DNA from 2 places in the Nocardia sp. NPDC060249 genome. Region 1 is predicted to be linked to the other one. Evidence: riboswitches for the same ligand, from Rfam matches in the RefSeq annotation. Region 1 holds a riboswitch; the other holds the start of a gene.
What was found. Region 1 has a riboswitch for cobalamin ahead of metE (5-methyltetrahydropteroyltriglutamate--homocysteine S-methyltransferase). Riboswitches for the same ligand answer to the same signal wherever they lie in the genome.
Positions count from the first base shown of each region.

Region 2: another riboswitch for cobalamin. It lies ahead of glyA (serine hydroxymethyltransferase); the one in region 1 lies ahead of metE (5-methyltetrahydropteroyltriglutamate--homocysteine S-methyltransferase).

Region 1 is NZ_JBHXAQ010000001.1:487,701-503,141, reverse strand. Features, by position in the region: gene ACFWFP_RS02245 (PstS family phosphate ABC transporter substrate-binding protein) at 1-1,344, opposite strand, end outside; gene ACFWFP_RS02240 (PHP domain-containing protein) at 1,438-2,475, opposite strand; gene ACFWFP_RS02235 (dihydrofolate reductase family protein) at 2,481-3,062, opposite strand; gene mutM (bifunctional DNA-formamidopyrimidine glycosylase/DNA-(apurinic or apyrimidinic site) lyase) at 3,127-3,987, opposite strand; gene rnc (ribonuclease III) at 3,991-4,722, opposite strand; gene rpmF (50S ribosomal protein L32) at 4,747-4,929, opposite strand; gene ACFWFP_RS02215 (YceD family protein) at 5,010-5,615, opposite strand; gene ACFWFP_RS02210 (DivIVA domain-containing protein) at 5,726-6,499, opposite strand; gene ACFWFP_RS02205 (GtrA family protein) at 6,752-7,297, shown strand; gene coaD (pantetheine-phosphate adenylyltransferase) at 7,294-7,779, opposite strand; gene rsmD (16S rRNA (guanine(966)-N(2))-methyltransferase RsmD) at 7,783-8,346, opposite strand; gene ACFWFP_RS02190 (pyruvate carboxylase) at 8,343-11,741, opposite strand; cobalamin riboswitch at 12,032-12,229, shown strand; gene metE (5-methyltetrahydropteroyltriglutamate--homocysteine S-methyltransferase) at 12,372-14,636, shown strand; gene ACFWFP_RS02180 (short-chain fatty acyl-CoA regulator family protein) at 15,058-15,441, shown strand, end outside.
Region 2 is NZ_JBHXAQ010000002.1:941,332-956,772, forward strand. Features, by position in the region: gene ACFWFP_RS12085 (GAF domain-containing sensor histidine kinase) at 1-705, shown strand, start outside; gene ACFWFP_RS12090 (CHAD domain-containing protein) at 711-1,658, opposite strand; gene ACFWFP_RS12095 (universal stress protein) at 1,865-2,758, shown strand; gene ACFWFP_RS12100 (hypothetical protein) at 2,730-3,071, opposite strand; gene ACFWFP_RS12105 (hypothetical protein) at 3,731-3,901, shown strand; gene ACFWFP_RS12110 (hypothetical protein) at 3,913-4,062, opposite strand; gene ACFWFP_RS12115 (hypothetical protein) at 4,062-4,691, opposite strand; gene ACFWFP_RS12120 (LysR family transcriptional regulator) at 4,789-5,724, shown strand; partial or broken gene ACFWFP_RS12125 (biotin carboxylase N-terminal domain-containing protein) at 5,739-6,143, opposite strand; gene ACFWFP_RS12130 (bifunctional 2-methylcitrate synthase/citrate synthase) at 6,252-7,376, opposite strand; gene prpB (methylisocitrate lyase) at 7,376-8,290, opposite strand; gene prpD (2-methylcitrate dehydratase PrpD) at 8,290-9,792, opposite strand; gene ACFWFP_RS12145 (short-chain fatty acyl-CoA regulator family protein) at 9,948-11,378, shown strand; gene ACFWFP_RS12150 (methylenetetrahydrofolate reductase) at 11,421-12,410, opposite strand; gene glyA (serine hydroxymethyltransferase) at 12,493-13,794, opposite strand; cobalamin riboswitch at 13,944-14,136, opposite strand; cobalamin riboswitch at 14,321-14,525, shown strand; gene ACFWFP_RS12160 (hypothetical protein) at 14,680-15,441, shown strand, end outside.

The DNA.
Region 1 (15,441 bases):
CGGGTACGTCCGCGCCTTCATGGTGTCCTCCGACGCGCTCACCCCGTCCAGCGAGACGAGCTTCACCTCACCGCTGACCGCCGAAGTCTCCATGTAGCCCACCGCGCCCGGAGTCCGGGCGACGAACGACGCCACCCCCTCGGTGGTCTTGACCTCGCATTGTTCGCCCGCCGATGGCCTTCCGGCGCACGGGATGAACGGGAACACCTTTCGGTTACCTTCGAGCAATCGGCTTTCCAGCGCCGTTCGGGTGCCGGAGCCCGCCTCCCGGTCGATCAGCACCACCGGCTGATCGGGCCCGCCGATCTGGTTCCAGTTCTTGATGTTTCCCCGGTACAGATCACGGATCTGCTGCGTCGTGAGATTCGGCAGGTCGACACCCGGGTGGGTCACGATCGAGAAGGAACTGAGAGCCAATTGATACTCGACCAGCTTGTCGAAGCCGTTGCCCTTCGGACCGTCGCTGATCGCGAGCATCCCCTGCGTCGGGCCTGTTTGGACCAGCTTGACGAGCCCGTCGGAGGTTCCCGCGAAGTCGAAGGTGAATTTCGCTCCGGTGCAGGTCTTTGCGTAGTTCTGCGCGGCCGTGCGAATCATCGGCGCCATCGCGGTGGAACCGACCAGCGTGAGCTCGCCCTCGGCACAGTCGCGCGGTGGCGGGTCCGGTTGCAGGGCGAGTACCGCTTGCACCGCGATCAGCGCGACCAGGAAGCCCGACAGCGCCATCAGTTTCTTCGACGGGCCGGAGTGACTCGTGGTCTCGACAACCTTGCCCCGCTTGACGCGCCCGGTCAGCACCGGCTCCGCCGGCTCGCCGTCGCCGTGTACCCGCTTCAGCACCGCGAGAATCTTGTAGTGCTGGCGTCGTTCGAGCTGGACCTTCGGCAGATCGATGATGCCGGCGAAGTTCTCGCCCTCGCCTCTGGCCCGTTTGCCGATGCCCGATCCGGGGCCGAGATTGTCGGGGAGCGGCCCGTCCAGCTCGGTCACCGCCAGACCGATGACCTCACGGCCGGGGAACGTGACATGCAGTCCGACCCGTGGATCGGTTCCACTCATCGTGTAGTCGTCGGGGTCGACGGCGAGCGTGCCGCTGTTCTCGATGCGGACCAGCACGACCGAGAGCTTGGACAGGTCCAGGTGTGGACCACCGGCTTCCGGGGTGCTCAGATTCGCCAGGGCACCGACCAGCGACGCGGTGTCGGTCTCGCCGGTCACCGGCGTATCCATCTGGAAGCGGTATCCCAGCCGACGTCGCCCGACCAGGACGAACTCACGAACGAACGCGGCCGACGCGACAGCGAGGCCTGTCGCCGACACGATCAGTTCCACCGGAATATCCATCGAACCCCCCACTAAACATGTCGATCAGCGAGTTGATGTGTACCAGGCGGGGTTCGGCCGATCGACGAGCGAAATCAGTTGTTGGGCAAGACTTCACCCATTCGATTCCGAACACCAGGCGAGCAGCTCCTCGACCGGCCAGGTGTCGATCACCTTCTCGGCCGTCACACCGTGCGCCAACGCCCGCTCACATCCGTATCCCTGCCAGGCCAACTGGCCCGGCGCGTGCGCGTCGGTGTCGATGGAGAACACGCAGTCCATCTCGACGGCCAGCTCGATCAGACGCCCGGGTGGGTCGCGGCGTTCGGGACGGCTGTTGATCTCGACGGCGGTTCCGTAGCGGCGACAGGCCTCGAAGACGAGTTCGGCATCGAACGAAGACTCCGGGCGGGTGCCGCGAGACCCTTCGACCAGGCGGCCGGTGCAGTGGCCCAAGATGTCGACGTGGGGGTTCGCGACGGCATAGACCATCCGTTTGGTCATGGTGTCGCTGTCGTCGCGCAGGTGCCAGTGCACGCTGGCGACAACGACATCCAGGCGTTCGAGCAGATCGGCGCGCTGGTCGAGGGTGCCGTCGTCGAGGATGTCGACCTCGATCCCGGTGAGGACGCGAAACGGCGCCATCCGCTCGTTGAGTTCGGCGATCACGTCGAGTTGGCGCAACAGCCGGTCGGCGGACAGACCGTTGGCGACCTTCAGACGCGGCGAATGGTCTGTCAGCGCACAGTATTCGTGGCCGAGCGCGGCCGCGACGCCCATCATCTCGGCGATCGGGCTTCCCCCGTCGGACCAGTCCGAGTGGGTGTGCAGATCACCACGCAGCGCCGCGCGCAGCTCCTCGCCCGCGGGCGCGATCGGCTTCGCCTGTGCGCGCAGCTCGGCAAGATAGCCGGGAACCTCACCGGCACAAGCCTGTTCGATGATGGCGGCCGTCTTGGGCCCGATCCCGGCGAGCTCACGCCAACTGTGTTCGCGTGCGCGAGTCGCCACCTCGTCGCCGTCGAGCCCGGCGACGACATCGGCGGCACGGCGGTACGCCTTCACCCGGTGCGTTTCGGCACGACCGCGTTCGAGCCAGAACCCGACCTCGCGCAGCGCCGCCACGGGCCCCGGACTCGCCGCCGATGTCATCGCGGCTACTTGATCCGGCCGTACTTGAGGAACGCGACGCCGTCGGCGTACACCCGGCTGGTGATCACCCGGAACTTCTCCGGCGCGGGCAGTTTCGCTCCGCCGCCGAACAGCGGCCTGCCGGTACCGAGTACCACCGGGTGCAGCTTCAGGAACACCTGGTCGATCTCGGGCAGCAGCGCCTGTGCCAGTTCACCGCCACCGCAGAGCCAGATCCCCAGTCCGTCTTCACGTTTGAGTTCGCGCACCGCGGCGGTCGGGTCGTCGGCGATCAGTTCCACCCCGGGCGCGGGCGCTTCGGGCAGGGTCGTGGACACCACGTACTGGCGCAGGTGCTCGTACGGGCTGGCGGTGCCGGTGCGCACCCCGAAGTCGTGGGTCTTGCGGCCCATGATCACGGTGTCGAAGTAGATGTTGCCCGCCGCGATCCCGCGCGCCTCGCGCACCTTGGTGGGCAGGGTTTCCGGGTACTGCGAGATGATCGCGGGCCCGTGATCACCGCCTACCGGAAAGAAGTCCAGCGTTCCGTCCTCGGCGGCGATGAAACCGTCGATTGTCGATGCCACGAAATAGGTCAGCTTGCGCATAACGTCCTCCCTGCACGGACCCGGTCTGTCACGACCTGTCAGGGGAAACGTTAGCGTGCCCGGATCAGCGGCGGCGCGGCTTCCGTTGACACTTGGGACAGGAAAACGACGACCGATTCATGAACTGTTCCCGGACCAGCAACGTCGCGCACCGATCGCACGGTTCGTCCTCGCGCCCGTAAGCGGCCAGCGACCGGGAGAAATAGCCGGATTCGCCGTTCACATTCACATACAGGGCGTCGAAGGAGGTGCCACCGACGGCCAGCGCTTCGGTCATGACCGCGCTGACCCCGTCGAGCAGGGTGCGCACGACCGGGCGGGTGAGTTCGGCGGCGACGCGGGTGCCGTGCAATCCGGCCCGCCACAGAGCTTCGTCGGCGTAGATATTGCCGATGCCCGAGATCACCGTCTGGTCGAGCAGTACTCGTTTGATCTCGGTGTTCTTGGCGCGGATGGCCGCGACCACGGCGTCGCGGTCGAACAGCGGGTCGAGCGGATCGCGCGCGATGTGGGCCACGGAATCGGGTACCACGGTCCCGTTCACCTCGACGAGATCGGCCAGGGACCAGCCGCCGAAGGTGCGCTGATCGACGAATCGCAGTTCGGCGCCGTCACCGAGCACGGCCCGGATGTGCGCGTGCTTCTCGACGGGTGCGTCGGCGGGTTGCACGAGCATCTGACCGCTCATGCCCAAGTGCACGACCAGCGCGGTATCGGGTTCGTCGAAGGTGAGCCAGAGATACTTCCCGCGGCGCTGCGCGGAGTCGATCCGCAGCCCGGTGAGCCTGGCCGCCAGATCAGCACCACCCGCGGCGTGCCTGCGCACGGCACGCGGGTGGGTGACGGTGACGGTGTCGATCGCACGCCCGACGGCGTGATCGGCGAGACCGCGCCGAACGACCTCGACCTCGGGCAGCTCGGGCACGGATCAGGCGTTATCTGTGGATTCGGCGGTCAGCGCCTTGTAGGCCGTGCCGGCAGCCTTCTGCTCGGCTTCCTTCTTGGAGCGACCGACGCCGGAACCGTACGGATGACCGGCGATCACCGTGGTGGCGGTGAACTCCTTGTTGTGGTCCGGTCCGGTGGAGGTGATCTCGTAGGCGGGCACGCCGAGACCACGCTCGGCGGTGAGCTCCTGCAGGCTGGTCTTCCAGTCGAGTCCGGCGCCCATGCGGGGGCCGCGCTCGAGCAGGTCGGCGAACAGCCGCAGCACCACACCGCGCGCGGTTTCGATGCCGTGCTCGAGGTGCACCGCACCGAGCAGCGACTCCATGCCGTCGGCGAGGATGCTCGGCTTGTCGCGACCACCGGTGAGCTCTTCGCCCTTGCCCAGCAGCAGATACTGACCGAGTCCGCCGTCGCCGAGGCCACGCGCCACCTCGGCGAGCGCGTGCATGTTCACCACGCTGGCGCGCAGTTTCGCGAGTTCACCCTCGGACTTCTCCGGATGCTCGGTATACAGGCGCTCGGTGATGCTGAGGCCGAGTACCGAGTCGCCGAGGAATTCCAGGCGCTCGTTGGTCGGCAAACCACCGTTCTCGTACGCGTACGACCGGTGCGTCAGCGCTAGGCGCAGAAGCTCCGGTCGTACGTCGACACCGAGGGCGGTGAGCAGGCTGGCGTGATCCGCCGCGCCCACATTGTCTTTACTGGCTGTCACGTTGCTAGGAATGATCTACAACGATCAGACTGCAGAAGTGACCTGGCGGCCCTTGTAGGTGCCGCAGGACGGGCACGCGATGTGCGGGAGGGTCTTCTCACCACACGCACGGTTCGGGCAGGTGACCAGGGTCGGCGCGGTGGCCTTCCACTGGCTGCGCCGCGACCGGGTGTTGGAACGCGACATCCGACGCTTGGGAACAGCCACGGCTACTTCTCCTCTTGGTTTTCGCTGACTACACCGGCATCAGATGCCGCGGCAGCGGTTTGGTCTTGGTGGTGGAACCCTCAGGCGGGGTCGCCGGTACCGGGCTCGTCAGTGGCGAAATTCGCCAACTTCGCCCAGCGAGGGTCCAGTATCTCATGCCCATGATCAGGACCCGCAATCGCCATCCGCACACCGCACTCGGGGCACAGGCCCGCGCAGTCCGGCGAGCACAGCGGCTGCAGCGGAAGCTCCAGCCCGATGGCGTCGAGGATCACCGGCTCGAGGTCGACGAGGTCGTCTTCCATGCGGTAGACCTCGGCATCCTCGGTCGTCTGCTCGGTGGTGCTGTCCGGATACGCGAACAACTCCGTCAGACGAATCTCCACCTGGTCGTCGAACGGTTCGAGGCAGCGCGAGCACTCCCCGGCCGTTGGCCCGGACACTGTGCCGGTGACCAGCACACCCTCCGAGACCGCCTGCAATTGCAGGTCGAGTTCCACCTCGGCATCGGCCGGAATGGCGATCAGGTCGAGACCCAGCCGCTCGTGGTCGGTGACCGTGCGACGCAGCTCCCGCATCGTTCCCGGCCGACGGCCGAGATTGCGGACATCCAGCACAAAGCCGGCGTCGGACACAGGACCACTGGTCTTGCGTGGACGCGCGGACGAACCGGAACCGGCGGACATCACGGACTCACTTACCGTCGAGGGGATAATGGGCAACCACTCCACAGTACGGCAGGACCCCGCCGGAACTCAAAACGCGCACCCGCCTCCACGGGCGGCGCCGGCTGCGCTCAGCGCCGGTGGTCGGCAGCGTATTCCGGGTATTCGGCGCCCGGTGCGCCGCGCATCTGCTGGCGGCCGCGGGTGATCGAGCGCCGCGTGGTGTTGAGCGTCTCCTCCATGGACGCGAGCCTGCCCCCGAAATCGGCCATCCGCTCGTCGACGTAGTCGTCGCATTCGGCGCGCACCCGGTCGGACTCGGCCTGCGCCTCGTCGATCAGTCGCGCGGACTCGGCGTGCGCGACCCGCACCACCTCGGTCTGCGCGACGAGCCGGGCCTGCTCGGCCTTTCCGTCGGCGACCGAACGCTCGTAGGAGGCCTTGCCCGCTTCGATGGCCCGGTCGGCGTCGATCTGGGCGCGACCGGTGAGCTCGTCGTACTCGGCATTGCCGTCGGCGACGACCTGATCGGCCTCGGCCCGGGCGGACGTCACCAGGCGGTCGGCGTGGGCGGTGGCCTCGGCGACCATCCGGTCGGCGTGGTCCTTGGCGTCGGCGAGAATGCGATCGGCCTCGGCGCGGGCATCGTCGATGGTGGTGCGCGCCTGCTCGTTGGCGGTGGTGACCGTCGTTTCGGCGCCGCTGCGAGCGTCGCCGACGATCTTGTCGCGGTGATCGAGGACGTCCTGGGCGTCGTCGAGTTCACCGGGTAGCGCGTCGCGGACGTCGTCGAGCAGTTCGAGGACATCGCCGCGCGGCACGATGCAACTGCGGGTCGGCGGGATGCCGCGCGCCTCTTCGACGATGGCGACCAGTTCGTCGAGTGCTTCGAATACGCGATACATGCTCACTACCCTCCTGCGGACTCACGGCGAAACCACTACCGCCGACGCCCAGTGTGCCTGTCGCGGGCGGCTGTGCCGAATGTCGTCGCGGTGTGTCGCGACAGTGTCCAAGATCGCACAGATATCAAGTGGAGTGCAGCCCTCCACTTCGGCTACCATCGGTAGGCACGACAACGCCGTCCGCCGGGAAGCACCGCAACCTTTTCGCTGTTGTACTCCTCGACGTCTGTTCATGTGGGATCGGAGTCGAACATGACCCTCCTGGAAACTCCTAGGAGTCCGGTGTCGCACGTCGCGGGCATGTTCACTCCCTGGACCGGTCCGTTCCCCGTGGTGACGCCGAGTGAAGTCGCACCCGCGCTGCGCCCGCAGTTCGAGGGCGCGCTCACGTACCTGCGTGGCGACCGCGCGCTCCCCCAGCTCTTCCGATTCGCCCTCGTCGGCGGGTCGAGCAATATCGCCTATGTGCTGCTGTTCTTCGCGATGCACGGCATCGGCCCGCTGGTCGCCAATGTGGCCGGATCGGTGGTGAGCACGATCATCGCCAACGAATTCCACCGTCAGCTCACGTTCCACGCCACCGACCGGGTCACCTGGTTCACCGCGCAGTGGGAAGGTGGCGGGATCGCGCTGATCGGGCTCGCGATCACGACCGCGTGTCTGGCCGGACTGGATTTCTGGGCGCCCGGCCTGGGTGACATCACGCAGGCGCTGACCGTCCTGGCCATCACCGCCGCGGTCGGCGGCATGCGGTTCCTCGCCCTGAGAGGCTTGTTCCGCCTCCCCGCGACCAGCTAGCCCTTACGTTCGGCGAGGCGGTCCAGCAGACGCTTGTGGACCGCGGGGGGAAGCATGTCGCTGACGTCGCCGCCGTAGGCCGCTACTTCCTTGACCAAGGAACTGGACAGGAAGCTCAGCGACGGGTTGGTGGCGATGAAGAAGGTGTCGACGCCGGCCAGTTTGTGGTTCATCTGGGCCATCTGGAGCTCGTAGCCGAAGTCGCCCGCGTCGCGCAGACCCTTGACGATGGCGCTGATGCCTTCCTGCTTGGCGAAATCGACCGTCAGACCCTGCCAGGACGCGACGCGCACGTTCGGCAGGTGCGAGACCGATTCGCGCAGGAGTTCCATGCGCTCTTCGACGGTGAACATCCCCTGCTTCTTGGGGTTCACATTGACGGTGATGATCACCTCGTCGAACTGCGCGGCCGCGCGAGCGAACACGTCGAGGTGACCGTTGGTGACCGGGTCGAAGGAGCCGGGGCACAGTGCTGCAGCCATACCTCAGACGCTAGCACCGAACTCGGCGAGCTCGACTCTGGTCTCCCCGTACTTGCGTGTCTTCAACGCCACATAGCCTGCGGGCCAGGTGATCTCGGGTGAGCGGCTCGACCGTTCCACCACCACCAGCGCGTCCGGCGCGAGCCAGCCGTTGTTCGCCAGCGCGGTGAGGTCGGCGATCACCTCCTCGGTGCTCACGTCGTAGGGCGGATCCGAGAACACCACGTCGTAGGCCCTGGGCGCGGCCTGCTTCAGCACCGAGGACACACTGCCGAGCCGCAGTTCGGCGCCGGGCAGTCCGAGCTCGGCGATATTGGCGCGCACCACGTCGCCCGCCTTGCGATCGGACTCGACGAGCAGCGCCCGCTGCGCCCCGCGCGAGAGCGCTTCCAAGCCCAGCGCCCCCGAGCCCGCGTACAGGTCGAGGACCAGCGTCCCGTCCAGATCGAGGCGGGCGTCGATCGCGCTGAACAGCGCTTCACGCACCCGATCGGAGGTAGGCCGGGTGCCGGCGGGCGGCACTTTCAAGCGCCGCCCGCCCGCCACACCCGCGACGATGCGTGTCATTCCGACTCGCGTGCGACCAGTTCCACCAGCAGGTCGCCGCCCTCGACCTGGGCGACCTTGGTGGTCGCGATCCGGCCCACCACGCCACCGCGCGGCGCGGTGATGGCCGCTTCCATCTTCATCGCCTCGATGGTGCCGACCGTGTCACCGGCGTGGATCTCGTCGCCCTCGGACACCGCCAGGGTGACCACGCCGGCGAACGGTGCCGCGATGTGACCGGCGTTGTTCTTGTCGGCCTTCTCGGCGGCGGGCACCTCGGAGGCGACGGACCGGTCACGCACCGCGACCGGACGCAACTGCCCGTTCATGATGCACATCACCGTGCGCATGCCCTTCTCGTCGGGCTCGGAGATCGCCTCCAGGCCGATGAGCAGGGTGACACCCTTCTCCAACTGCACGCGGTGCTCTTCGCCGCGGCGCAGGCCGTAGAAGAACTGGTTCTCCGAGAGCCCGGTGGTGTCGCCGTATTTCTCCCGGTGAGCGTTGAACTCGGCGGTCGGGCCAGGGAACAGCAGCCGGTTCAGCGTGGCCCGGCGCTCCTCGGAGGAACCGTCGAGGGCCTTCTGATCCGCCGGGCTCAGCGGGGTCTCGGGCTTGGGTTCGTTGCGCCCGGCCAGTGCCCTGCTGCGGAACGGTTCGGGCCAGCCGCCCGCGGGGGTGCCGAGTTCGCCGCGCAGGAATCCGATCACCGAGTCCGGGATGTCGTAGCGGCCCGGATCGGTGGCGAAGTCCTCGATCTCGACACCGGTGCCGACCAGCGCCAGCGCGAGGTCACCGACAACCTTCGACGACGGGGTCACCTTGATCAACCGACCCAGCAACCGGTCGGCGGCGGCGTACTTGGCCTCGACCTCTTCGAACCGGTCGCCGAGACCGAGCGCGATCGCCTGCTGACGCAGGTTCGACAGCTGACCACCCGGGATCTCGTGGGTGTACACACGCCCGGTCGGCGCGGGCAGACCCGACTCGAACGGCGCGTAGACCTTACGCAGCGCTTCCCAATACGGCTCCAGATCACACACGTTGCGCAGGTTCAGACCGGTGTCGTGTTCGGTGTGCGCGGTCGCGGCCACGATCGCCGACAGCGCGGGCTGGCTCGTGGTGCCCGCCATCGCCGCCGACGCGCCGTCGACCGCGTCGGCCCCGGCCTGCCATGCCGCGAGGTAGGTGGCGAGCTGGCCACCGGGGGTGTCGTGGGTGTGCACGTGCACCGGCAGGTCGAAGTTGCTGCGCAGCGCGGTCACCAGTTTCGCAGCCGCGGGGGCGCGCAGCAGACCGGCCATATCCTTGATCGCGAGCACGTGTGCGCCCGCGTCGACGATCTGTTCGGCCAGCTTCAGGTAGTAGTCGAGGGTGTAGAGCGACTCGTTCGGGTCGAGCAGGTCACCGGTGTAGGACAGGGCGACTTCGGCTACGGCCGTACCGGTTTCGCGCACGGCGTCGATGGCCGGACGCATCTGGTCGACGTTGTTGAGGGCATCGAAGATTCGGAAGATATCGATACCGGTCGTGGCGGCTTCGGAAACGAAAGCGCGCGTGACCTGTTCGGGGTAAGGCGTGTAGCCGACCGTGTTACGACCGCGCAGCAACATCTGCAGGCAGATGTTCGGCACGGCTTCGCGCAAGGCCGCCAAGCGTTCCCACGGGTCCTCGTGCAGGAATCGCAGTGCCACATCGTAAGTCGCCCCGCCCCACGCCTCGATCGAGAGCAGCTCCGGGGTCAGCCGCGCGACATGGCCCGCCACGCCGAGCAGACCGTTGGTGCGCACGCGGGTGGCCAGCAGCGACTGGTGCGCGTCACGGAAGGTCGTGTCGGTGACGCCGAGCGCCTTCTGCTCGCGCAGGGCACGCGCGAAACCCTCCGGCCCGAGGGTGAGCAGACGCTGGCGCGAACCGTCCGGCGGCGGCAGCGTGAGGTCGACAGCGGGCAGCTTGTCGTAGGGGTACACCGTGGTCGGGCGGTCACCGTTGGGCTTGTTGACGGTGACGTCGGCCAGATAGGTCAGGATCTTGGTGCCACGGTCGGCCGATCCGCGCGAGGTGAGCAGTTCGGGACGCTCGTCGATGAACGAGGTGGTCACCCGGCCGGCCTGGAAGTCGGGGTCGTCGAGCACCGACAGCAGGAATGGGATGTTGGTCGTCACGCCGCGGATACGGAATTCGGCCAGCGCGCGTTGGGCGCGAGCGGCGGCGGCGGGCAGGTCACGACCACGGCAGGTGAGCTTCACCAGCATCGAGTCGAAGTAGGCGCCGATCTCGGCGCCGAGGTTCGCGCCGCCGTCGAGGCGGATGCCCGCGCCGCCGGGGGTGCGGTAGGCGGTGATGCGGCCGGTGTCGGGGCGGAACCCGTTGGCCGGGTCCTCGGTGGTGATGCGGCACTGCAGGGCGGCGCCGCGAATCTGCACCGTCTCCTGGCTCAGCCCCAGGTCGGCGAGGGATTCGCCCGACGCGATACGCAGCTGCGACTGCACCAGGTCGACATCGGTGATCTCCTCGGTGACCGTGTGCTCCACCTGGATACGCGGGTTCATCTCGATGAACACGTGGTTGCCGCGCTCGTCGAGGAGGAACTCCACGGTGCCCGCGTTGATATAGCCGATCTGGCGGGCGAAGGCCACCGCGTCAGCGCAGATACGCTCACGCAACTCCGGTGACAGGTTCGGGGCGGGCGCGAGCTCGATCACCTTCTGATGACGACGCTGCAGCGAACAATCCCGCTCGAACAAATGCATCACATTGCCGTGCTGATCAGCCAAGATCTGCACCTCGATATGACGCGGGTTCACCACCGCCTGCTCGAGGAACACCGTCGGATCACCGAACGCCGACTCCGCCTCCCGCGACGCGGCCTCGATCGACTCACGCAACTGCTCAGGCGCGGCAACCCGGCGCATACCACGGCCACCACCACCGGCAACGGCCTTAACGAAGATCGGGTATTCGAGTTCGGCCGAGGCGGTGAGCAATTCATCGATATCGGCCGAGGGCTCGCTGGACTTCAACGTCGGCAGCCCGGCCGCCTTCGCCGCCGCGATAGCCGTGGCCTTGTTACCCGCCATCTCGAGAATCTCAGCGGTTGGACCGATGAACGTGATGCCCTCGGCAGCACACGCCGCAGCGAGGTCAGGATTCTCCGACAAGAACCCGTACCCGGGGTAGATCGCGTCGGCACCGGCGCTCTTGGCGGCCTCGATGATCGCCTCGATCGACAGATACGCGCGAACGGGATGACCCTCTTCACCGATCTGATAGGACTCGGCAGCCTTCAGGCGATGGACGGAATTGCGATCCTCGTACGGGAACACCGCGACCGTTCCGATGCCGAGTTCGTAGGCCGCGCGGAAGGCACGGATAGCGATCTCACCACGATTTGCGACCAAGACTTTCGAGAACATTGGCCTACGGTACCCGGCCAGGAGCCGGGGCCGGACACGCAAGGTGGCTTCGCAGCAATCTTCACACCGAACACCTGCCTACCTGCGAAGTTGCGTTCATCAGGCCGTCACATCTCACCGTGGGCGGCGCTGCGCGGTGCGCGCGGACACCGTGGGCGCAACCGCAGGTCACGGCCGTGTTCGGGATGGGGAGGTGACCTATGACCCCATTGAGGGCCTATGCTGAGCAGGCAGCTGGTTCGCATGCGCGGTGGAAGAGTCGGAGCCCCGACCTCCCGCGTAGGCGTCGAAACCCGGGTGCGGATCATGTTCCGCACCGGGTGAGAGGGAACCCGGTGAGAATCCGGGACTGTCCCGCAGCGGTGAGCAGGAACGACCGCCGTCATCAGCACTGGGCTGCACGCCTGGGAAGCGACGGCCAGTAGGTCGGTCGATCACACGACCGGTGCCCGCGAGTCCGAAGACCTGCCGACTGTGCCGGATACGCCGTATCCGGCGGCCACCGCCTCGTGGATCGGGCGCGCGGACCACCGATGCCGACCTGTCGTGTCTGTCGCGACCGGTGTCGGCTGTGTGGCTTGTGCCCGCGAAAAGGCGACGGCTCTCCCCGCACGACACTGGAGAATCTCCGTGACTGTTTCGCATACCCCGTTCACCGCAACGGTTCTCGGCCTACCGCGCGTGGGTCCGAACCGGGAACTCAAGCGCGCCACCGAGTCCTACTGGGCGGGCCGCGCCGATGCCGCGCACCTGCACGCGGTCGGCCGTCAGCTCCGTCGCGCCCAGCTCACCGAACTCGCCGAGGCCGGACTGGACTCGGTACCGGTGGGCACCTTCTCCTACTACGACCAGATGCTCGACACCGCCGAACTGCTCGGCGCGCTGCCGCCGCGCGTGGCCGGGATCGACGATCCGCTCGACCGCTATTTCGCGGCCGCGCGCGGCACCGACACGGTCGCTCCGCTGGAGATGACCAAATGGTTCGACACCAATTACCACTACCTGGTGCCCGAAATCGACACGGCCACCACCTTTTCCCTGCATCCGGGCAAGCTGCTGACCGAACTCGACGAGGCGATCGAGCTCGGGGTGCCCGCGCGGCCGGTGGTGATCGGTCCGATCACCTTCTTGAAGCTGGCCAAGGCCGCGGGCAACGCGGCGCTGGAGCGGCTGCCCGAACTGCTGCCGCTCTACCTCGACCTGCTGGCCCAGCTGGCGGACGCGGGCGCGCAGTGGGTCCAGATCGATGAGCCGGTGCTGGTCACCGACCTGACCGAGGCGGAGCTCGCCCTGGTCGGCCGGACCTACCGTGCGCTGTCGGCCGAGCAGCACCGGCCCGCGATCCTGGTCGCCACCTACTTCGGCCACCCCGACGCCGCCCTGGCGGTGCTGGCCGACACCGACATCGAGGGTGTCGCTCTCGACTTCACCGCGGGCGCCGATGTCTCGGCGGTCGCGGCGGTGCCCGCGCTGTCCCGCAAGCTGGTGGTGGCGGGGGTGGTCGACGGCCGCAATATCTGGCGGGCCGATCTCGACGCGGCGCTCGGCACCCTGGGCACCCTGCTGGGCAGCGCCGGCTCGGTGGCCGTGTCGAGTTCGTCTTCGCTGCTGCACGTGCCGTATGCGCTGGCCCCGGAGACCGGGTTGGACGAGCGGCTGCGCTCGTGGCTGGCCTTCGGCAGCGAGAAGGTCGGCGAGGTGCGCGTCCTGGCCACCGCCCTCACCGCGGGTGTCGACGCCGTCGCCGACGAGCTGGCCGCGGCCCGCGCCGCCGCCGACTCACGCCGGACCGATCCGCGTCTGCACAACGATCAGGTCCGGAGCCGGTTGGCCGCGCTCGACGAGAACGACCTGACCCGCTCCCCCGCCGACGAGCGTCGCGCCCGCCAGCGTGATCACCTCGACCTGCCGGTGCTGCCGACCACCACCATCGGCTCCTACCCGCAGACCTCGACCATCCGGCTGGCCCGGGCCGCCCTGCGCAAGGGCGAGATCGACCAGGCCGAGTACGTGCGGCGGATGCAGGCCGAGATCGCCGAGGTGATCACCCTGCAGGAAAAGCTCGGTCTCGACGTGCTGGTGCACGGCGAGCCCGAACGCAACGACATGGTGCAGTACTTCGCCGAGCTGCTCGACGGTTTCGCCGTCACCGAGGCGGGCTGGGTGCAGTCCTACGGCACCCGCTGCGTGCGTCCGCCGATCCTGTTCGGCGATGTCGCCCGGCCCGAGGCGATGACGCTGTCGTGGATCGGGTACGCCCAGTCGCTGACCACCAAGCCGGTCAAGGGCATGCTCACCGGCCCGGTGACCATCCTGGCGTGGTCGTTCGTCCGCGACGACCAGCCGCTGGGTGACTCGGCCCGCCAGGTCGCGCTCGCCATCCGGGACGAGACCGTCGACCTGGAAGCCCAGGGCGCGCGGATCATCCAGGTCGACGAGCCCGCCCTGCGCGAGCTGCTGCCGCTGCGCGCTGCCGAACAGCCTGCCTACCTGCAGTGGTCGGTGGACTCGTTCCGCCTCGCCACCGCGGGCGTCGCCGACACCACCCAGGTGCACACACACCTGTGCTACTCGGAGTTCGGTGAGGTCATCTCGGCGATCGCGGGCCTGGACGCCGACGTCACCTCGATCGAGGCGGCGCGCTCGCACATGGAGGTCCTCGACGATCTGAACGCGGCCGGTTTCGCGCTCGGTGTCGGACCGGGCGTCTACGACATCCACTCGCCCCGGGTGCCGTCGGTCGAGGAGATCACGATCTCCCTGGCTGCCGCTCTGAAAGCCGTTCCGGCGGAACGGCTCTGGGTGAACCCGGACTGCGGTCTGAAGACCCGCGGATCGGTGGAGGTCGAAGCGTCGCTGCGCAATCTGGTGACGGCCGCCGCGGCACTGCGCTGACCGCACCCGCCGACCGGAGCCGACCACCGCGACGGTAACCGGCACACAGAACCGCTGCCCCGGACGACGTTTCCGTCCGGGGCAGTGGTTCGGCGCAGGACCGGCGCGCGGTCACCGCGACCGGATCGGCGCCGCTACCTCGGCGATCGGTATGGCCGGATGCCGGGAAGATCGGCGATCGGCCTCGAAACGGCGATGCCGAAGCGCTATGGTGAATTCTCCGGCAACCGCTCAGGGAACGCCGCACCGCACCGCCGCGATGATTCGGTCACCGCGAGCGAACTTCTTCCTGCCGCCGGCCGCGACTTCGCATGTTACGCACGGGTAGATACAGGTAGAATCCCTTGCAGGACTGGACTTCTCCCGAGGCATTCGCCACTTTGAGCAAACATTGCGAACAGGTGGCGTTAGGATCTGCGACGTGCGGAAGATGTACGCGGGGGCCAGACTACGAAGGCTGCGCGAAGAACGGCGGATGACTCAGGCAGCGCTCGCGAAGTCGCTTGACCTCTCGCCCAGCTATCTCAATCAGCTCGAGCGTGATCAGCGTCCGCTGACCATTCCTGTTCTGCTGAAACTCAACTCGACCTTCGATCTGGACGTGCAGTTCTTCGCCGCCGACTCCGACGCCCGGCTGGTCTCGGACTTGCACGAGGTACTGGTGGAAGCCGCGGGCGGCGGCGACACCGCCCCGATCACCGAAGTCGAGGAACTGGCCACCCGGCTGCCCGAGGTGGCGCGCATCGTCATCGCGATGCACCGGCGGCTGCGCGCGGCGACCGACCAGCTCGACCTGCTGTCCTCG
Region 2 (15,441 bases), on a different contig from region 1:
GGTGCGGCCCAGCTCAGCGAGGTGAATCAAGCGCTGCTGACCACCTATGCCGACCAAGCGGCGGTCGCGCTGCAACTGGCCGACACCCAGCGTCGGATGCGCGAACTCGACGTCTACGCCGACCGCGACCGGATCGCCCGCGGCCTGCACGATCACGTCATCCAGCGACTCTTCGCGGTCGGGCTCTCGTTGCAGGGCACGATGCAACGGGCCCGCTCGACCGAAGTGCGTGACCGCCTCGACGAGACCATCGACGATATTCAAGCGATCGTCCAGGACATTCGCTTCTCGATCTTCGATCTGCAGAGCAACACCACCACCGACTCCTCGACCTACCGAAAACGCCTGCACGACATCATCACCGACATGACCGACGACACCGGGTTGCGGACCACCGTCCGGCTGGCCGGGCCGGTCACCGTGCTCGAACCACCACTGTCCGACCACGTCGAGGCCGTTCTGCGGGAAGGCGTGAGCAATGTGGTGCGGCACGCGAAGGCGCGCACCGTCGGGGTGGAACTGCTCGTGCGCGACGAGGTCTCGATCGAGGTCACCGACGACGGCACCGGCATCGCTGCCGAGACCACCCGACGCAGCGGCCTTGCCAACCTGGCTGCCCGCGCCGCGGAGATGGGCGGCACGTTCGCCGTCACACCACGGCCGCAGGGCGGCACCACGATGCGCTGGACAGCACCGCTGAACTGAGTCGCTCAGTTCCGCGCGCGCACATCCGCCATCACCCTGGCCTCACGCAGCAGCCGCCAGTAGGCAGCTGGCAAGGCCACCGAACACTGTGTGGTGCAGTCGATTTCGCGTTGCACCAGGAGCCCGTAGGTGAAGGTCGACTCCCCCGCGTTCTCCGCTTCCCTGGTGATCTGGATCAGGTGATGTTTGGCCACCACCGCCTCCTGATGCTCGCCGAGCAGATCCTGCACTGCCTTCATCCCCTCGCGTGCCTGCGCGCTGCGCGACGGTGCGAGATCATGGATACTTTCCAGGTAGTAGCGCGTGCGCCGAATCGCTTTGCGCAGCGCGTGGACCGCCGCGTCGCGTGCGTCTTCCTCCCCCTTCGACTCGATCGCGCGCATGCGCGCTCGGACGCGATCGAGTAACGCGCTCAGCACCGCCTCGTTGTCGACATCGTCGATCCCGGCCACGATGCCACCGCGCAGCAATCGCTCTTCGGCCATCAGATCCTCGATCATCGCCGGAAATCGGGGCGAGCCGAGAAGGTCACGCGCGGCGAGCCATCCCAGTCTGGTCCGCTCCCCGAAGTACGCGGCGATTCTGGCGTGCACCGGACCGCGGACATAGCGCGGTCGCAGCACGTCCACGGCGGCATGCAGTCGCGCCGACTGTGTCCGCAACTCGTGGGCCGCGCCGACATTGATGCCGAACCAGCGCAGTTCCTCGATCAGTCTGCGCACCTCCGGCTCGGCATGGACGGCGCCACGGTGCGCGCTCAGCGCGCTGCGGGCCCGTCGCGACGCGATCACCATCGCGGGTACCGAGTCCGGGTCGTCGTGCGTCTCGACGGTGATCTGCCCTTCCAGAATCGTCTCGCGCTGGGTGTGCAGGTAGTCGGCGAGCAGTGTGCTCGCTGACGTCGGATCGGCAGCCGGACGGGCGTCGACGCTGCTGGGAGTCTCGGTTTTCATCGCAAACCTGCCTCGGTGAGTGGGTGAACGGGTCCTGGGTCCACCCTGCGCGCCGTGGCGTCGCTGTCCCCAGAGCCGTTCGCCCCCATCGGGCCCCGATCCGGGTGCTCGCCACGACGACCTAGTGCCTCTGCGCACGTGCCCTCCGACCCTGCCGCCGGCGGAAAACCCCGACGCACAGTGGAGGAAACAGAAAGGCCCACATCATGTTCACTTCGGAGAACCCGAACCGGCCGGTTGTCGTCGGCGTCGACGGATCGCAACAGTCCCTCATCGCTCTGCGCTGGGCTGCCGAGTACGCCGCGCGTCACCGCGCCCCACTACAGGTCGTCTACGCCGTCGATGTTCCGGTCGACTACGGGCCCGGCCTGTCCGGTCCCCTGTTCGATGCCGAACAGCTGCGCAGTCATGGCCGGTCCGTCGTCGCCGCCGCAGCCGCCGAAGTCTCGGCTCCGCTCGCCCCCGAGGTCGTGATCTCGACCGCCGTGGTGACAGGTGCCCCGGTTACCGTGCTGCGCGACCGCGGCAGATCGGCGCGATTGACGGTGGTCGGCAGTCGCGGACTCGGGGCACTGCGTCGCACACTGCTCGGCTCGGTCAGCACGTCGCTGGCCCGCCACGCCGAGTCCCCGGTGGCGGTGATTCCGGAAACAACGGCCCAGACCGGCGCGGTGGTGGTCGGTGTCGACGGCTCGCCGTGCAGTGCCGAGGCCGTCGCTCTCGCCTTCGACGAGGCTTCCCGACGTGGCGCCCATCTGGTAGCGGTCCATACCTGGTCGGAGTTCTACCGGTACGAAGCGCGCACGACCATGCAGACCGAGGCCGAAGCGGTGCTGTCGGAGAGCCTGGCCGGATACGCCGAGAAGTACCCCGAGGTATCCGTCGAGCGGGTCGTCGCGGAAGGGCTGCCCGCCAAGGCGATCCTCGTCGCCGCGGCCACCGCACAGCTCATCGTCGTCGGCAGCCACGGCCGCCGCGGCTTCGCCGGCATGACGCTGGGCTCGGTCGCGCAGGCGGTACTGCACGGGGCCGAATGCCCACTCGTCATCGCCAGGCCCGAACCGTCGTCAGTCAGGCAGGACCACTGCGAGTCACGCTGATCGGGGCACCCATCGCAGGCCGGCGGCCGACTGTCGCCTCGGCGAAATAGCGCACGGCACCGCTGGCGGTGATCCGTACCCGCCAGCCGCCAGTTCGGTAGTACCCGGCCGTCGCCATCGTGTGGTCGAGACCGTCGAGGTCGGTCGAAGCGCCTGGTTCCAGATGCAGTGTCCTCGACCAGTTCGCGATGGCACGGTCGCAGACGGCGCCGTCAACGGCATGGTCGAAACGGATCTCGCTGCAATAGACGTCCGCGGCGGCATCTCCCATGTCGAGGCGGCCGATGACATACAGGTCGACTCGAGCTGTCATTGCTCACCTCCGAAACCTCCGTCGAAGCACCATGTCGTCGTGGTCGCCTCCAGCGATACTCGGCCGGCCGGGGATATTTCGACTGCACCGGCAACCGAGATCGGACTGTCGTCGCTGCCGCGGTGTAGCACTCCGGAGGCGCCGCTCTGTCGCCCTAGCGCCCGAAACGAGCCATCGATGTCGGCGTGGGATGCGCTACGAAACAGATCGGACAATCCGGAATTCATCACCAGAGAACCTTCCATCGTGGGCTGCGGAGCGTTCGCGTGTCCGATCCCACCACTGCAAATTTCGGGCAAATAGAGTACAAAGTCCCTTCGAATTGGGCCTATCGGTGCAGGTTATCGGCCTTGCTCGCTCGATATTCTCCAGTCGATGCGGCGGCTCCGAATAGCGCTTGCCCCTCCGTTCACAGCACTGTCGCATCTCAGGCGTGTGAAGTCCGGTGCACCCAATTTCCTTCTGACGCTTGAAAGTTGCTCGCGATTCCCATCGCCCGCCCCTCGCTCGTCCACTGTTCGGAAGTAACGCATGCGACAAATTCCGGACCGCAGTCTCCTCCAGCGTGGAGTTCATCCGTTTCAGGGAAAGCGGCTCAGCGCCTGGTTACTTACCGTCGCCGGGGACGAGCCGAACCTGTCGAGCGAGAGGTCGAGCATGTGCACCGCAAGTCGATCACCGCCGACGACGCCCGCACCCGCAGTGAACTGCAGCGATGGGTCCAAACCAGCCCCGGTGCAGGCTGGTTCGCCTACTTCCGCATCTACGGGCCCGACGCTGCGGCCTTCGACGGCACCTGGCGACTACCGGACTTCCGCCGCCACGGATGAGATCGGCTGGATCAATCGTTGTCCGATGGCGGTGCGGTCCATACGCTCCAGCCGTGGCGCTCGAGGGACACCAGCGCGGGAACGCCGGCGGTGAGCACCGTCACGGCGGTGATCGAGAGGACGAGCAGACGCTGGGTGCGGCGGCGGTCTCGGCGGTTCATCAAGCGGCCTTTCCTCGGCGACGGGCGACGACCCAGCGACGGACGGCGGGGATTCGTAGGAGGTAGGACGGACCGAACAGCGCCGCCACCAGGGCGATCTGGTCGGGTCCCAGAAAACCGACGTGGGCGATAACCAACACGACCACACCGTGTGTGAGGCGGTGCAGCACTTTCCACTGACGGCCGAGAAAGCGCTGCGCCGTCGGGTAGGAGGTGAGGGCGAGCGGGACTGCCAGGACGACGGCACCGGTGCCGGCAGCCAGGAAAGCCGTGCCTGCGATCGCGTCGAGCCACCCTGTGCTCGCGGCGAGGATGCCGACGACGACTTCCGTCAGACCCAGTCCCAGGGTCCACAGCCCCATATCCCGGCGCAGCGGTACGTGCCCGCGCCAACCGGTGAGTGTGACCAGCGGGGTGACCGCCATCGTCGCCGCCAAGGTGAACAAGGCTGCCGAGCCGACGATGTCGGGTGCTTCGGCGGCCAGCGCGAGTCGCCAGTCCGACTCGTGGGCGATGACCTGCTGGATCAGTACTGTCAGCGCCACCGCGGGCAGCGCCCGCACCAGCCACAGCAACGCGGTGGTCAAGGCGTCGGGCCGGATGCCCGAACGGGCGAACGAGATGGTCATCTTCGCAATCTCCTGTCACAGCACCGAGGACGAGCTGTTGAGATCCAACGTAAAGTCGGAAACAGTTGCACTCAACTGCAACTTTCACAGGAGATAAATGCGTGCCGTGCACTCCACAACATCACTGTCCAACATCGACTTCAACCTGCTGATCGCGCTCGATGTCTTGCTCGACGAGGGCAGTGTCGGCGGGGCCGCCGCCCGCCTGCACCTGTCCGGGCCCGCGATGAGCCGCACACTCGGACGTATCCGTACTGCCCTCGCCGACCCGGTCATGGTGCGGACCGGACGAACCATGTCCCCGACTCCGCGAGCGCTGTCCATCCAGGCAGAGGTCCGCGAACTCGTCGAGCGGGCCGGGCTGCTGTTCGCCCCGGTCGCCGCGGTCGAACCGGCAACCTTAGAACGCGAGTTCGCGATCCAGATCGACGAGGCCCTCGTCGCCGCGCTCGGTGGTGAGCTGCTCGCGGCGATCCATGCGGCGGCGCCCGGTGTTTCGTTGCGATTCCTCGCCGAAGGCGCGGCGACGGACAGCGGGTTGCGCAGCGGCACAGTAGATCTGGAGATCGGGCAGATCAGTACCGTGCTCCCTGAGGTGCGAGTCGAAACATTGTTCACCGACCAGGTGGTCGCCACCATGCGGCACGGTCACCGGCTCGCCGATGGCGAACTGACTGTGCACTGCTTCGCCGCGGCCGACCATCTCAGCGTCTCACGCCGCGGCGCACTGACCGGTCCGATCGATTTCGCCCTCGCCGATCTCGGTCTGCGCCGCCGCGTGGTGGCGTCGGCACCGAACTTCACCGCCGGGCTGCTTCTCGTCCGCGACAGCGACCTGATCGGGGTAGCCGGAGGACGCGTGCATCGCGGACTCATCGCGTCCGTCGGGCTGGTCAGTGTGCCGATCCCACTCACCATGTCCCCAGTCGACATCGCTATGGCCTGGCATCCCCGCCACGATGCCGATGTGGAGCATGAATGGTTGCGCGCGCGTGTTCGGGACGTCTTCGCACAGGCGACGGCGACGAATTAGAGCGGGCCGCGAGCATCGAGGCACGCCACACTGGACTTCAACGTCGGCAGTCCAGCCGCCTTCGCCGCCGCGATAGCCGTGGCCTTGTTGCCCGCCATCTCGAGGATCTCGGCGGTCGGGCCGATGAACGTGATGCCCTCGGCAGCACAAGCCGCAGCGAGGTCAGGATTCTCCGACAAGAACCCGTACCCGGGGTAGATCGCGTCGGCACCGGCGCTCTTGGCGGCCTCGATGATCGCCTCGATCGACAGATACGCGCGAACGGGATGACCCTCTTCGCCGATCTGATAGGACTCGGCAGCCTTCAGGCGATGGACGGAATTGCGGTCCTCGTGCGGGAACACCGCCACTGTGCCGATGCCGAGTTCGTACGCGGCGCGGAAGGCACGGATGGCGATCTCACCGCGATTGGCTACCAGGCATCTGCTCGGTCGACCTTGTCGAGTCGGGGCGCGAGGGGTGGTGCGCCGGAACGGGTCGGCGGTCCGCGCAGTGGTGCGGACCGCCGAGGAGGAACTAGGTGTGGGTCAGGCCACGACCGTCCGTTGCGGCACCCCGACGTATTCGCTCAGGGGCCGGATCAGAGCGTTCGACTCGCCCTGCTCGATGATGTGCGCGGTCCAGCCGGTGATCCGGCTCATCACGAAGATCGGGGTGAACACCTCGATGTCGAAGCCGAGCAGGTAGTAGGCGGGGCCGGTCGGGAAGTCGAGGTTGGGCTTGATGCCGGTGGCCTCGTTCATGGTGCGTTCGAGGATCTCGTACATCTGGACCCATTTGCCGCCGTCGGTCGCGGCGGCGATGTCGAGGAACGCGTTCTTCATCGTGGGCACCCGGGAATCACCGTTCTTGTAGACCCGGTGGCCGAAGCCCATCACCTTTTCCTTGCGCGCCAGCTTGGTGCGCAACCATTCCTCGGCGAGAGCGGGATCGCCGATCTCGAGCATGTCGTGCATGACCGCTTCGTTGGCGCCGCCGTGCAACGGGCCCTTCAACGCGCCGATCGCGGCGGTCACCGCGCTGTAGATATCGGACAGGGTCGACGTGACCACGCGCGCCGCGAAAGTAGATGCGTTGAAACTGTGCTCGGCGTAAAGAATCAGCGAAACCTCGAACGCCTTGACCAGCTCCCGCGACGGGATGCTGCCGAAGCACATGTTCAGGAAGTTCTCCGCGTACCCCAGATGGGAGTGCGGCGGAATCGGATCAAGGCCGTGGCGGCGACGGTGGTCGGCGGCCACGATGGTCGGCAGCACCGCGAGCATCCGAAGCGCCTTGGCGCGGTTGGCCTTTGCGGAGTTGTCGTCCTCGGCCGGGTCCTCGGCGCCGAGGTAGCTGATCGCGGTGCGGACGATGTCCATCGGATGGCAGTTGTCGGGCATCTTCGCCACCAGCGACAGCAGCGATCGGTCCGCGCGCCGGGACGCCCGCTCCTGCTGGCAGAACCGTTCCAGCTCGATGTGGCTGGGCAGCTCACCGCGCCAGAGCAGGTAGGCCACCTCCTCGAAGGAGCAGTGCGCGGCCAGGTCCTGCACGGCATAGCCGCGGTAGGTCAGCGAGTTCGTTTCCGGGACCACCTTCGAGATCGAGGTGGTGTCGACTACGACACCGGCGAGCCCTTTGTAGATGGTCGGTACAGCGATGTCGGTCATCACTGATCCCTTCTCAGCGCGAAATTGAAGATGTCGGAATCGAATTCGTTGTAGCGCTCGTACTGCAGCAGTTCATAGAGGCGGCTGCGGTGCTGCATCCGGTCGAGCAGACCGGACTGGGTGCCCTGTTCGAAGATCTCGCGCAGCCCGGCCTCGGCGGCGAACATCGCCAGCCGCAGCGTCGAGACCGGGTAGATCACCGCGTTGTAGCCGATCTCCTCCAGCGTCGAGGCCGGGATCAGCTCGGACTTGCCGAACTCGGTCATGTTCGCCAGCAGCGGGATGTCCACCGCGGCACGGAACTTCTCGAAATCCGCCGGGGTGTGCAGGGCTTCGGTGAAGATCAGATCCGCGCCCGCGTCGGCGTAGGCCTTCGCTCGGTCGATCGCCGCGTCGATGCCTTCGATGCCCGCGGCGTCGGTGCGGGCGCAGATGACGAAGTTCGGATCGCGCCGCGCCGCGACCGCTGCCCGGAGGTGCCGCACCATCTCCTCCACGGGGACAACGGCTTTGCCGTCGAGATGGCCGCACCGCTTCGGGTTGACCTGGTCCTCGAAGTGGGCACCGGCGATGCCCGCGTCTTCGAGAAAGGTGACGGTGCGGGCCGCGCTCATCGGCTCACCGAAGCCGGTGTCGGCGTCGATGAGGACCGGCAGGTCGGTGACCCGGGCGATCTGGCGGCCGCGCTCGGTGACCTCGCTCAGCGTGGTGAGCCCGATATCGGGCAAGGCCAGATCGGCGGAGACCACCGCGCCCGAGACGTAGACGCCCTCGAAGCCGATCTCCTGGATCAGCTTGGCCACCAGCGGATTGAACGCGCCGGGGATGCGCTGGATCCGGTCCGAAGCCAGGCCCGCCCGGAACGCGCCGCGCTTGTCGGTGGCCGAGGTCGACGCTGCCAGCAGGCCGGTCATCAGAACAGCCCCTTCGGCAGCCGCGGCGTGCGGCCGAGAACCTCGTCGGAGACGGTGAAGTTCAGCTGGCCCAGCTCCTCGGCGGTCAGCTCCGGAGTGCGCTGGGCGACATCGAGAAAGCGGTCCTGCTCGGCCGGGTCGATGACGCCATCGGCCAGGGTGCGGAACTTCGCGATGTACTGCTCACGCGCGAACGGACGAGCACCCAGCGGATGCGCGTCGGCGACAGCCAGCTCGTCGACGATGACTTCGCCGCTCTTCAAAGTGATTTCGGCGCGAGCGCCGAAGGCCTTCTCGTTCGGGTCGGTGGAGTGGTAGCGCCGGGTCCATTCCGGGTCCTCGGCGGTGGAGATCTTGTTCCACAGCTCGATGGTGTCGGGACGCTGCGCGCGCTCGGGGGCGTAGGAACGCTCGTGGTGCCAGGTGCCGTCCTGCAGGGCGACCGCGACGATGTACATGATCGAGTGATCGAGGGTCTCGCGCGAGGCCTGGGGATCGAACTTCTGCGGATCGTTCGAGCCGGTGCCGATCACGTAGTGCGTGTGGTGGCTGGTGTGCAGCACGACGGTCGCGATCTGGTCCAGGTCACCGACCCGCTCGCGCAGGCGGAACGCCAGGTCGATCGGCGCCTGGCTCTGGTACTCGGCCGAGTGCTCCTTGGTGTAGGTGTCGAGAATGCCGCGCTTGGCCTCCCCCGGCGCGGGCAGCGGCACCGAGTACTCCGCGTTCGGGCCGCCGAGCAGCCACGTGATGACACCGTCTTCGCCCTCCCAGATCGGCGAGGGGGCGCCTTCACCGCGCATCGCGCGATCGACGGCCTCGACGGCCATCTTCCCGGCGAAGGCCGGTGCGTAGGCCTTCCAGCTCGAGATCTCGCCCTTGCGCGACTGGCGGGTGGCGGTCGTGGTGTGCAGGGCCTGCCCGATCGCCTGGTAGATCGTCTCGGTGTCCAGGCCGAGCAGGGTGCCGATGCCCGCCGCGGCCGAGGGGCCGAGGTGGGCGACGTGGTCGATCTTGTGCTCGTGCAGGCAGATCGCGCGAACCAGGTCGACCTGGATCTCGTAGCCGGTGGCCAGACCGCGGATCAGATCCGCGCCGCTGCGGCCGGTGTGCTGGGCGGCGGCCAGGATCGACGGGATGTTGTCGCCCGGGTGCGAGTACTCCGCGGCCAGGAAGGTGTCGTGGAAATCGAGTTCGCGGACCGCGACGCCATTGGCCCAGGCGGCCCATTCCGGCGAGAACCGGCCGGGCACGCCGAACACGGCCGCGCCCGGACCGTAGGCGTGGGCCAGTGCCTGCGCGCGAGCGTTGGCGACCGGCCGGCGGGTGATCGAGGCCGCGGCCACCGAGGCGTTGTCGATGATGCGGTTGACGATCATCTCCTCGGTGTCCGCCGGGACCGCGACCGGGTCGGCCGCTACCTCGGCGATCCGCCAGGCCAGGTGCTCCGTGCGCGGGAAGTCCTCAGCGGAACGGTAGGTGCGGACGAGGTGATGCTTCACAGCGGTGGCCTCCAAGACGTCGAATATTCACCGGACATTTCGCACGTTACACAGCGCATAACCCCAGCAAAATGCCTCACAAATGCCTAAATTTGCGGAACGCGACCTGTGAATCTGTGAAAGTTGTGAAAGTCGCCGGTGCTAGATTGGGCCGTATGCAGAAGATGTACGCGGGCGCCCGGCTGCGCACATTGCGCGACCAGCGTGGCCTGTCGCAAACGGCCATGGCGAAATTGCTCGAGCTATCGGTGAGCTATATCAACCAGCTCGAGAACGACCAGCGCCCGCTGACGGTGCCGGTCCTGCTCAAACTCAATGCCACCTTCGATCTGGACATGGGTTTCTTCGCGGCCGATACCGACGCGCGATTGCTGGCCGACCTGCACGACATCTTCGCGGAGGATCCGGACGCCACCACGATCACCAACGCCGAACTGGACGATCTCACCGCGCGGGTCCCCGCGGCGGCTCGATTGCTGGTCAGCCTGCATCGCCGGCTGCGCAGCAGCGCCCAGCAGATCGAGCAGTTCGCCGCCGGGATCGAGTCACCACTGGGCGGGGCCGTCACTCCGTACGAGGACGTGCGCGATTTCTTCTATGACCGCCGCAATCACATTCCCGAACTCGATCTCGCCGCCGAGGCCCTGTTCACCGAGAACCGGCTCGGCATCGGCGGGCTCGACCTGGAATTGTCGCGGCTGCTCAGCGAGCGATACGGCGTCACCGTCACGATCCGCTCCGACAATCCCGCCGATCCGGGACCCAAACGCGTCTACGACCCGGCGACCAGGCACATCGTGCTGGCGCGCAGGCTCTCGGCCGGGCAGCGCGCGTTCCAGCTCGCCACGCAGCTCGCCTTCCTGTCGCACAGCCACACCATCGAGGCCATCACGTCGACCGTGAGTATGCCCGCCGAGTCACGGGATCTGCTGCGGATCGGGTTGGCGAACTACTTCGCGGGCGCGCTGATCCTGCCCTACGCCCGGTTCCGCGCTGCCGCCGAGGAATTGCGCTACGACATCGAACTGCTGTCGTCGATGTTCGAGGTCGGTTTCGAGACGGTCTGTCACCGGCTCTCCACGCTGCAACGCCCGAATCAGCGCGGCGTGCCGTTCTTCTTCGTCCGCACCGACCGTGCGGGAAACATCTCGAAGCGCCAGTCCGCCACCGCTTTTCACTTCTCCCGGGTCGGCGGCAGCTGCCCGCTGTGGGTGGTGCACGACGCCTTCACGACGCCGGGGCGGATCCGCACCCAGATCGCGGAGATGCCCGACGGCCGCAAATATCTATGGCTGGCTCGCACGACCGACGAGAGCACTCCCGGATTTCTTTCTCCCAAACGCGATTTCGCGATCGGACTCGGCTGCGATATCGCGCACGCCGAGCGTCTGGTCTATTCGAGCGGACTACCGCTGCACGACGAGTCGACGGCCGTGCCGATCGGGGCGGGCTGCAAGGTCTGCGAGCGCCCCAACTGCGCACAGCGCGCCTTCCCCCAGCTCGGCCGTTCGATCCGGGTCGACGACAACCGGGCCACCAATATTCCGTACACGCCCGCGGACCACCGGACCGGCGACGAGAGCTGAATCAGCAACTGCCCGTGCGTGATCGGCCCGGTGGTCGATGCGTCAGGCGCCGAGCGGGGCCGCCGTCACGCCGTAGCCGAGGTTCGTGAGCACCTCGCTGGTCGCCTTGGCGAAGTTCAGCGTGATGAAGTGCAGACAGGGCGCGCCCTCGCTGATCAGGCGTTGCCCCATCTCGGTGGCGATCTCGATGCCTTCGGCACGCACGGCGGCGCGGTTCTCCTCCGGTCCATCACCCGCGGCTTTGCGGAGCCTGGTCATGACCGCGGCAGTCAACCGGCGACCGCACAGCTCCTCGGCACGGGTGACCGTGCGCAGCGAGGTGATCGGCATCAGTTCCGGGATGATCGGCTTGGCGCCCTCGATCGGATCCATGGCCACCACGCGATCGCGCAGCCGCAGGTAGTGCTCGACGTCGAAGAACATCTGGGTGATCGAATACTCCGCGCCCGCACGCAGTTTCGCGGCGAGGAAGCGGGTGTCGTGGTCCAGATCCGGCGAACGATGATGCCCCTGCGGGAACGAGGCGACACCGACGTGGAAGTCACCCAGATCGCGCACGATCCGCACCAGGTCCTCGGCGTATTCCACACCATCGGGATGCCGGGGCCAGGCGCCCAGTGGGTCTCCCGGCGGGTCACCGCGCAGGACGAGCAGGTTGCGGATGCCGGAGTCTGCATACGAACCGACCAGCGCGCGCAACTCCTCCACGCTGTGCCCGACCGCGGTCAGATGCGCCACGGGCAGCAGCGTCGTCTCGCGGGCCAGCTCCCCGGTGATCCGGACGGTGCGGTCCTTGGTCGAGCCGCCCGCGCCGTAGGTCATCGAGACGAAAGCCGGGTGCATCCGCTCGAATTCGCGCACCGCTCGCCACAGCCGAGCCTCCCCCGCCCCGTCGCGTGGCGGGTTGAACTCCACGGAGAACGGCACGCGCCCGGTCGCACCCGCGTGGGTACGCAGGCTCCCGGCCACCGAATGGCCGGTGCCGCCCACGGTTTCACCGCAGTACGGCCGCCCCGAACTGGTTGTCGTCATGGTTGGTCTCCTCTGCCCCATCGTGTACTCGGCTCGCTCGTGCCCGCCCGGCCGCGGCGGGCACCGAGCGGTGAGCAGTAGTTCAGAGGAGCGTCCAGTCTTCGAGGCCCTGATACAGCGGCACGCTCTGAGCCAGCTTGGAAACACGACCACGCAAGGTCTCGACATCGGAGGTGCCCGCCAGGGCGGCGGCGATGATGTCGGCCACCTCGGTGAACTCGGTATCACCGAAGCCGCGGGTGGCCAGGGCAGCCGTGCCGATGCGCAGGCCCGAGGTGACCATCGGGGGGCGAGGATCGAACGGAACCGCGTTGCGGTTGACGGTGATGCCGACCTCGTGCAGAACGTCTTCGGCCTGCTGGCCGTCGAGTTCGTAGTTGCGCAGGTCGACCAGAACCAGATGCACATCCGTACCGCCGGTCAACACCGAAACACCCTTGCCCTGCACATCGGCACCGGTCAGACGCTCGGCCAGGATCCGCGCACCCGACAGCGTACGAACCTGACGGTCGGCGAACTCCTCGGTGGCAGCGATCTTGAACGCCGCGGCCTTGGCGGCGATCACATGCATCAACGGGCCACCCTGCTGACCCGGGAACACCGCGGAGTTGAGCTTCTTGGCGAACTCCTGCTTGGCCAAGATCAGACCCGAGCGAGGACCACCGAGAGTCTTGTGCACCGTCGAGGACACCACATCGGCATACGGCACCGGCGAGGGGTGCAAACCAGCGGCGACCAAACCGGCGAAGTGCGCCATGTCGACCCACAGGTAGGCGCCGACCTCGTCGGCGATCTCACGGAAGCGCGCGAAGTCCTGATGACGCGGATACGCCGACCACCCAGCGACGATCACCTTCGGCTTGGCCTTGCGCGCGATGTCACGCACCTCGTCCATGTCGATCCGGTGATCTTCCTTCGACACACCATAGGAATGGACGTCATAGAGCTTGCCCGAGAAGTTCAGGCGCATGCCATGGGTGAGGTGACCACCGTGGGCGAGGTCCAGACCCAGCAGGGTCTCGCCCGGGTTCATCAACGCCATCAGCACCGCGGCGTTGGCCTGGGCGCCCGAGTGGGGCTGCACGTTGGCGAATTCGGCGCCGAACAGTTCCTTGGCACGGTCGCGAGCCAGGGTCTCCACCACGTCGACGGCCTCGCAGCCGCCGTAGTAGCGCCGGCCCGGGTAGCCCTCGGCGTACTTGTTCGTGAGGACCGAGCCCTGCGCCTGCAGGACCGCGCGCGGCACGAAGTTCTCCGAAGCGATCATCTCGAGGGTGTCGCGTTCACGGGCGAGCTCGCCCGCCATCGCGGCGGCCAACTCGGGATCGAGCTCACCGAGAGACTGGGTATTCACCGAGCGGGCGGTGGTAGCGGATCGGGCCACGATGTGTTCTCCGTCGACTGGCAGCAAACGGTAGCCGCCCTAGAGGCGCAACACGGCGAACCCGCACTCGCACAACACGATTCGGGTGATCGCCGGTGTGCGCCCGATCCACGAGGCGACAACCGCCGGACGCGGCGCGCCCGGCACAGCGGCAGGTCTTCGGACTCGCGGGCGCCGACCGGGACTCCCCGTGCCGACCTACTGGCCATCGCTTCCCGGACATGGACAGCCCAGTGCCGTTGATGGCGTTCGTTCCTGCTCACCGCTGCGGGACAGTCCCGGATTCCCACCGGGTTCCCTCTCCACCACACGACAGTCCTGTCGCGCGAAGTGTCGACACCGGCGGCGGCGCGGGGGCTCCCGTCGTCCTCGCCACCGGCGAACCAGCTGCCCGCACAGCATACGGCCATCCGCGTCCCGATACCCGGAGGGGCCGGGATACCGCACGGCCCCGCCTGTCCGCCCACTATGCTGAGTGCGCAGCTGGTTCGCGTTCACACTGGAAGATCCGGGTTCCCGGGCTTTCGTGAGCGTGTCGAAGCCGGGTACCGGGCAACCGGCGGCCGGTGAGAGGGAACCCGGTGAGAATCCGGGACTGTCCCGCAGCGGTGAGTGGGAACGACCGCCGTCATCACGCACTGGGCTCCGCCCGGGAAGCGACGGCCAGTAGGTCGGCCGAGCCAGGCCGGTGCTCACGAGTCCGAAGACCTGCCCGCTGTGCCGGGCACGCCGTGCCCGGCGGCCACCGCCTCGTGGACCGGGCGCGCGGACCGACCTCCTCGACCTCCGGAGCATTCCGGCACGGCGACATCTCCTCGTCGGCCAGCGGTCGACGGTCGACGCTGCTCGGAATCGGCGGCGACCGTTCGCACCGCACTGGAGACGATGACCGTGGCAGTCCCGCCCACTCCGTTCACCGCAACCGTTCTCGGCCTGCCCCGGATCGGACCCCACCGCGAACTAGAGCGCGCCGTCGAGGCCTACCGTTCGGGCGCCGCCGACGCCGCCGAACTGCACACCACCGCACGCGAACTGCGCTACGCCCACCTGAGCGTGCTGGCCGCGGCCGGCCTGGATTCCATCCCGGTCGGCACTTTCTCCTATCGCGATCACCTGCTCGACACGGCGGTCATGCTCGGTGCGCTGCCGGCCCGGGTGCTCGATATCGCCGACCCGCTCGACCGCTACTTCGCCGCCGCGCAGGGGACCGGCACCATCGCCCCACTGCGGTCTGCCCAGTGGTTCGGCACCGAATATCGCCACCTCGTTCCCGAGATCGACAAGCAGACCCGCTTCAGCCTGCACCCTCAGAAACTGCTTGCCGAGCTGGCCGAAGCGACCGCCCTGGGAGTACCGGCGCGCCCGGTGGTCGTCGGCCCGCTGACCTTTCTGACACTGTCCGAGCACGCCGACGGTGACCCGCTCGACCGGCTCGCCGAAGTGGTCCCGCTCTATCAGGACCTGCTCGCGCGGCTCGCCGACGCGGGCGCGTCGTGGGTACAGCTCGACGAACCGATCCTCGGCACCGATCTCACCACCACCGAACTGGCCCGGTTGCGATCCACCTATGCCGCGCTGTGCGGCACCCCGCGGCGGCCCGCCGTGCTCGTCGCCACCTCGTTCGGGCACAACGACAGCGCTCTGGCC